Regions from separate parts of the Microbacterium sp. P5_B6 genome, predicted to be linked through region 2. Evidence: predicted binding sites of a transcription regulator. Region 2 holds the regulator's gene; the other holds the start of a gene.
The links. The regulator HspR, encoded in region 2, represses chaperone genes until heat shock. The targets are predictions, from matches to a motif close to AAGTTGAGTCNNNNNGACTCAACTT.

Region 1 (3,546 bases), on a different contig from region 2:
CTCATCCCCGTGTTCCCGCCGCGGAGAGGCGATGTCGAGCGCACCGCCACGCTCACGCAGGCCTTCCGAGAGTCGCCCAACCCGGCGTACGCCGCCGCCGTCACCCGGAGCCTCCGCGATTCGCTGTCGATCAATGAACGAGTGGATGCCGCCTGGCGGCCGTACATCTCGTTCGGCGTGCTCCCGATCTTCGCCTTCGCCAACGCCGGCGTGCGCCTCGATGCCGAGACGGTCCGGGATGCCGTCACCTCCCCGGTCGCGTGGGGCATCGTCGTGGCGCTGATGGTGGGCAAGTTCGTCGGCATCACCGGAGCGACGGCTCTCGTGCGCGCGCTGGGCCGAGGGCAGCTGGCGCCCGGGCTCGGGCTCAACCGCATCGCGGGCGGCGGTGCGCTCTCGGGCATCGGGTTCACCATCTCGCTCTTCCTCGTGCCCATCGCGATCTCGGACCCCGAGACGCAGAACATCGCGCGTGTCGCGGTGCTGACAGCATCCGTCCTCGCGTTCTTCGCAGGCTGGGGCATGCTCGTCGTCGGCGACCGGGTGTGGCCGCCGCGCCCGGTCGGTGCGATGCTCGCGCGTCCGTTCGACGCTCCCCGCGACCATTTCCGGGGGAGTGCGGCGGCCCCTCACGAGATCGTGGAGTACGGCGACTTCGAGTGCCCGTTCTGCAGCCGTGCGACCGGCTCGATCGATGCGGTGCTCGAGCACTTCGGAGAATCGACGGTGCGGTGGGTGTGGCGGCATCTGCCGCTCGACGGGCCGCACCCCCACGCGCAGGAGGCGGCCCAGGCGGCGGAGGCGGCCGCGCTGCAGGGCCGGTTCATCGACATGGCGCAGGTGCTCTTCGCCAACCAGGATCGGCTCGAGGCAGCGGACCTCTGCATGTACGCGGCCGACCTGGGGCTCGACCCTGAGCGGTTCATGGAGGACTTCCAATCCCCTCGCGTGCTGCGCCGCATCCACGACGATCGCCTGGATGCCGAGCTCATGGACCTCGCCAGCACCCCGACCTTCTTCGTCAACGGAAGGCGGCACGTCGGACCGTACGACTCCGCCAGCCTCATCCGGGCGCTCGAGAAGACAGCATCCGCCCGCGAGGGGCTCTCGTAGAAGACCACCCGTCGCCCGGGAATATCCGTTTCGGCGGATCCGTTGACCTTGATACGGCTCGACTCAACTTTGTCGGGACACTGATCGAGAATCACGGAGACCACGGGAATGCCCGAAGACTTCACCCCTTTCACCGGTGACGGAGACGCCGCCGGCTCGTTCGACGAGTTCATCGCACGGTACCTCGCCGGTGAGCGCGCTCGCGCGGAGCGGTCGATAGACCTCACCCGGTTCCTGAGCGCGCGAACGCAGGACGTGCTGCAGCGCGCCGGGCGCTTCGCCCTCGGACGCGGGCAGCACGAGCTGGATGCCCTGCATCTGCTGCACGTGCTGGTCGAGCAGGAGCCGGTGCGCGATGCTGTGCGCCGCATCGGCGCGGACCCCGGCGCGATCGCTCAGGCAGCGGAGCAGCGGCTTCCGTCCGCGTCGGCCGCGGCCGAGGCTGAAGGCGCTGTGGTGACGGCATCCGTCACCCGCGCGCTCTTCCACTCCTTCCAGGTCGCCCGCTCATCGGGCTCGACCTACATCGACCCCGAGCACCTGTTCTTCGCGATCGTGCTGTCGCAGGACACTCCGGCGGGCAAGATCCTCGCCGACGCCGGCGTGACGGCGGAGGCCCTCACCGGTGCCGTGCGCGAAACGGTGACCCCCGGCGCCGCACCGACCTCCGACGACGGGCAGGCCGAGGCGCAGACCCCGATGCTCGACACCTTCGGCACCGACCTCACCGCTCTTGCCGCGGACGGACGGCTCGACCCGGTCATCGGCCGCAGTGACGAGATCGAGCAGACGATCGAGATCCTGAGTCGCCGCACCAAGAACAACCCTGTGCTGGTCGGCGAGGCGGGTGTCGGCAAGACCGCGATCGTCGAGGGGCTCGCCCAGGCGATCGCCGCCGGTGCCGTCCCCGAGCAGCTGCTCGGCAAGCGCGTCGTGTCGCTCGACCTCGCGGCCATGCTCGCGGGCACCCGGTATCGCGGCGACTTCGAAGAGCGCCTCACCAAGACGATCGACGAGGTCGCCGCGCTCGAGGGCAGCATGATCCTCTTCATCGACGAGGTGCACACCGTCGTCGGCGCCGGCGGAGGCGGCGAGGGCGCGATGGATGCCGGAAACATCCTGAAGCCCCGCCTGGCGCGCGGCGATCTGCACCTGGTGGGTGCGACCACGCTCAAGGAGTACCGCACGATCGAGAAGGACCCGGCGCTCGAGCGCCGCTTCCAGCCGGTCAAGGTGGGCGAGCCCTCGATCGAGGACTCCGTCCTGATCCTGCACGGGCTCAAGTCCGCCTACGAGGAGCACCACGGACTGGAATACACGGATGCCGCGCTTCGCGCCGCGGTGGAGCTCAGCGACCGGTACCTGACGGAGCGGGTGCTGCCCGACAAGGCGATCGACCTCATCGACCAGGCGGGCGCGCGGCTGCGGCTCAAGCTCGGCGCACTCGTGGACGTCACGGCGCTCGTCGAGCGGCTGGCGACCCTCGAAGCCGACAAGAACGCCGCCGTCTCGGCCGAGCACTACGAGGAGGCCTCGCGGATCCGCGATCAGATCGCGGAGGTGCAGGCGAAGCTCGATGAGGCGACGCGCGGCGGAACCGCCGGCCCGTCCCCGATCGTGGACGAAGCCGAGATCGCCGCCGTGATCAGCCGTGCCACCGGCATCCCTGTCAACCGCCTCACCGAGACCGAGCGCGAGCGCCTCGCCTCGCTGGAGGACGAGCTGCATGCCCGGGTCATCGGACAGGACGACGCGGTGACCGCTGTCGCGAAAGCCGTGCGCCGCAACCGCACCGGCATGGGCGACGCCCACCGGCCCGTCGGATCGTTCCTGTTCCTCGGCCCCACGGGCGTCGGCAAGACCGAGCTCGCCAAGGCCCTGGCCCAGTCGCTGTTCGATGACGGCGACGTCATCCGGTTCGACATGAGCGAGTTCGGCGAGCGGCACACCGTGTCACGTCTCGTCGGTGCTCCTCCCGGATACGTCGGGTACGACGAAGCGGGACAGCTGACCGAGCGCGTCCGCCGGAACCCCTACGCCGTGGTGCTCTTCGACGAGATCGAGAAGGCCCACCCCGACGTCTTCAACCTGCTGCTGCAGGTGCTGGACGACGGGCGCCTCACGGATGGCCAGGGTCGGACGGTGGACTTCCGCAACACGGTCATCATCATGACCTCGAACCTCGGAAGCGAGTTCCTCGCGTCGCGTTCGGGTGCCATCGGCTTCCTCGCCGACGGCGGCGGGGCGACGGGCTTCGGCAGCGAGAAGGACCTTCGAGACCGCGTGTTCGGCAAGCTGCGCGAGGCGATGCGTCCCGAGTTCCTCAACCGGATCGACGAGATCGTGCTCTTCCGCAAGCTGGAGAAGGCGCAGCTGCGCGAGATCGTTCGCCTCGTTCTCGACCAGACGGCCGCGCGGCTGGCGAAGCGCGAG
Region 2 (3,546 bases):
AATGCCGTCCCCGCCGTCTGCTTGCCGAAGGTCATGACCGTCAGCACCCGCAGCAGGCGAAGCGCCCGCAGCATCGGGATGGCCACGATCGCGAGGTCGAGCAGATGGCCCCGGAACCATGCGCCGCGCGGCTTGGCGAGCGTGAGACGCACGATGTAGTCGACGATGAAGACGACCCACGTCAGGCCGATGATCACCCAGAGCACGAACGCCTCGGGGCCCTGCGCGTCCGTGATGGACTTCCACGAGTACGCGATGAGCCACAGGGCGGCTGCCACGATCAGAGGCCAGTGCGTGGCACTCTCCCACCGCGCCATGATCTCGGATCGGCTCGCCATGGGTGCACTCTAGAGCCGCGGGGCTCGCCGCCCGAGGTGCACCGCCGATCGGTCACCCGAGGGGTGTGACCGCACGACGTGCCGAGCGACCAGGTCCGTGGCACCGCCCGCGTGCCGGTGCCATGATGTGCCCATGACGGACTCTTATACATCTGCGCTCGAGTGGACCCGACCGGCGACGGTGGAGCAGCGCATGGCAGCCGGCAAGGACGCCCGTCGGGCGGTGTCGCGGAGCGAGCTGGCGCACCTCTCCGGGGGTGATCGGGATCCGCTCGGGATCCTCGACGCCCAGAACGAGGGACGGCTCGCCGAACTCGTCCCCCTGCGGATCGAGCGGATGTCGGCCAGCCCCTTCGCGTTCTACCGGGGTACCGCGGCGATCCAGGCCGCCGACCTCGCGCGCGACCCGCACAGCGGCATCCTGGTCGCATCCTGCGGCGATGCGCACGTCTCGAACTTCGGCTTCTTCGCCTCACCGCAGCGCACGCTGATGTTCGACCTCAACGACTTCGACGAAGCTGCGTGGGCTCCGTGGGAGTGGGATCTGAAGCGCCTCGTCACGAGCATCGTCATCGCCGGGCAGGCGACATCCCGCGATCACAAGGTCGTCGAGGAGGCCGCTCTGGAGGCGGTGCGAACGTACGCGCGCTCCATGGCGGCGAACGCGGCGCGCAGCAGCGTCCGCCGCTTCTTCGAGCATTTCGACGCCGAGTCCGGCCTGAAGGCCATGGAGCCGGAGTCGCAGCGCACCATGCGGAGCGCGATCAAGGAGGCCGAGAAGAAGACCGGCGATCGCGCCGCCAAGCGCCTCACGACCCTCGACGATCAGGGTCGGCTCATGTTCGTCGACCGTCCGCCGACGATGACGCACACGACGCCTGAGATCGAGGGACGACTGCACGACAACCTGCAGAAGTACATGGCGTCCGCGAACGTGGACGTCAGGCTCGTCCTGGCTCAGTACACGGTGTCGGACATCGCCCTGCGCGTGGTCGGCGTCGGAAGCGTGGGCACGCTCTGCACGCTGATCCTGCTGCAGGACGGAGACGCCAACGCGCTCATCCTGCAGGGCAAGGAGGCCGGGCGCAGCGTGCTCGAGCAGTACGGGGGCATCACTCAGCCGGATGCACTGGTGGAGCTCGTGACCGAGCAGGGCGAGGGGGGCCGTGTCGTCGCCCTCCAGCGCATCCTGCAGGCGGTCTCGGACCCGTTCCTCGGGCACCTCCGTGCCTACGCCGGTGACTTCTACGTGCGGCAGTTCAACGACATGAAGGGCGGCATCGACATGGATCAGCTCGATGACGCGACCTTCCGCGACTACGCCGAGATCTGCGGCGCGGTCCTCGCCCGTGCCCACGCACAGTCCCCCCGCGCCGCCGAGGTCGCCGGATACATCGGCAACGGGCGGATGGTGGGTGAGGCGATCCTCGAGTGGGCCTACGCCTATGCCGCCCTCTCGAAGTCGGACTTCGAAGCGTTCGTCGCCGCACACCCGAAGGCAGAGAGCGGCTCGGCCGAGGCGAGGGCTGCCGTCCGCGCCCTGGGCTGATCAGGCGGTTCCGCGGACCCCTGGACCGGGCTCGTCGCGGGGAGCAGCATCCGTCCCCTCGTCCTGACCGTCGTCCATCGGAGCGATGCCGACCCGGGGGCTCCACAGCACCACCTCGGTCGCGCGGCGAACCCGCGTGCCGTGCCGGAGCGTCACCACCGCGCCGGTCGCACCGGCGGCGAAGACCCGAGCACCCGGACGGCGCTCGAGCTCGACCTTCACCCGCTCTTCGAGGTCGCGCACCCGCAGGTGCAGCTCGCGCACGCGATCCTCGAGTTCGAGGATGCGGGCGATGGCCGGAAGCCCCATGCCGTCCGCCGACATCCGGGCCACTTCAACCAGCTGCTGCACGTGCCGCAGCGAGTAGCGGCGGGATCCGCCCTGGGTGCGGGCGGGGACGACGAGCCCGAGCCGGTCGTACTGGCGCAGGGTCTGCGGGTGCATCCCGGAGAGCTCGGCCGCTGAGGCGATCGCGAAGATCGGCGTGTCCTCGTCGATGTCGTGCTGCTCACCCATGCGAACCACCGCCTCTCGTCGCTCAGGACAGGAGTTCCGGCGGAGGCAGCACCGCGCAGGGCGCTGAGGTCCTGTCCGCGCCGGAACACCTGTTCTCTGTCATGATCTAGCCGCGCGCCTTGGACATGAGATCGGCGCGCGGGTTCTCCTTCGGCTCCAGCGCGTGGAAGCGCTCCAGCGCTTCGCGCGCCGCGTCGTCGAGGTGCGACGGGACGGCGACCTGCACCTCGGCGAGAAGGTCGCCCGTGCCCTTGGCCGTCTCGACCCCGCGGCCCTTGACGCGCAGCACCCGGCCGGAGGGGGTGCCGGGCGCGACCCGCAGCTTGACCGGCTCGCCGCCCAGCGTCGGAACCTCGATCGTCGCGCCGAGGACCGCCTCGGTGAAGGTGATCGGCACCGTCACGCGCAGGTTGATGCCATCGCGGGTGAAGACCGGATGCGGCCGCACCGAGACCGCCACGACGACATCGCCCGGCTCGCCGCCGTCCGGCGAGGGCCGGCCCCGACCGCGCAGCCGGATCTTCTGGCCGTCCGCGACTCCCGCGGGGATCTTCACCTTGAACGGCTTGCCGTCGTCACCCTGCAGGGTGATGGTCTCGCCGCGCGTGGCCGTCAGGAAGTCGACGGTCGTGCGCGCCGTGACATCGGCGCCGCGGGTGGGGCCGCCGTAGCCGCGGAATCCGCCGGTCGTCTGGCCGAAGCGCCCCGAGCCGAAGCCGCCGCCCTGGGTCTGGTTGAACATCCGGAAGATGTCGTCCATGTCTTCAGCCTGGGTCCGACCGGTGCGGCCCTGACCGAACATCGAGAACACGTCCTCGAAGCCGGCGGCACCGGGGCCGGCCGAGGTGAAGCGGGCGCCGCCGGCACCCATGGCGCGGATCTGGTCGTACTCCTTGCGCTGCTCAGGGTCGGAGAGCACCGAGTACGCCTCGCTGATCTCCTTGAACTTCGCCTCGGCCGCCGCATCACCCTGATTGGAATCAGGGTGATGCGTGCGCGCGAGCTTGCGGTAGGTCTTCTTGAGATCCGCTTCCGAGACGTCTTTGGAGACGCCGAGGATCTTGTAGAAGTCCTTGTCGAACCAGTCCTGACTCGCCATGCATGCTCCTCAGCTGGTCAGTCGACCGGGACGGCGACGACGAC

Region 1: AC1DP3_RS02160 (ATP-dependent Clp protease ATP-binding subunit) is a predicted target of HspR. The motif match lies at 1,159-1,183, and genes of this name have one in related genera.

What each region holds. Positions count from the first base shown of each region.
Region 1 covers NZ_JBFULL010000002.1:85,423-88,968, forward strand. Annotated here, with positions in the region: gene nhaA (Na+/H+ antiporter NhaA) at 1-1,113, shown strand, start outside; gene AC1DP3_RS02160 (ATP-dependent Clp protease ATP-binding subunit) at 1,222-3,546, shown strand, end outside.
Region 2 covers NZ_JBFULL010000001.1:350,921-354,466, forward strand. Annotated here, with positions in the region: gene AC1DP3_RS01500 (potassium channel family protein) at 1-338, opposite strand, end outside; gene AC1DP3_RS01505 (DUF2252 domain-containing protein) at 472-1,887, shown strand; gene AC1DP3_RS01510 (heat shock protein transcriptional repressor HspR) at 1,888-2,403, opposite strand; gene AC1DP3_RS01515 (DnaJ C-terminal domain-containing protein) at 2,510-3,502, opposite strand; gene AC1DP3_RS01520 (nucleotide exchange factor GrpE) at 3,520-3,546, opposite strand, start outside.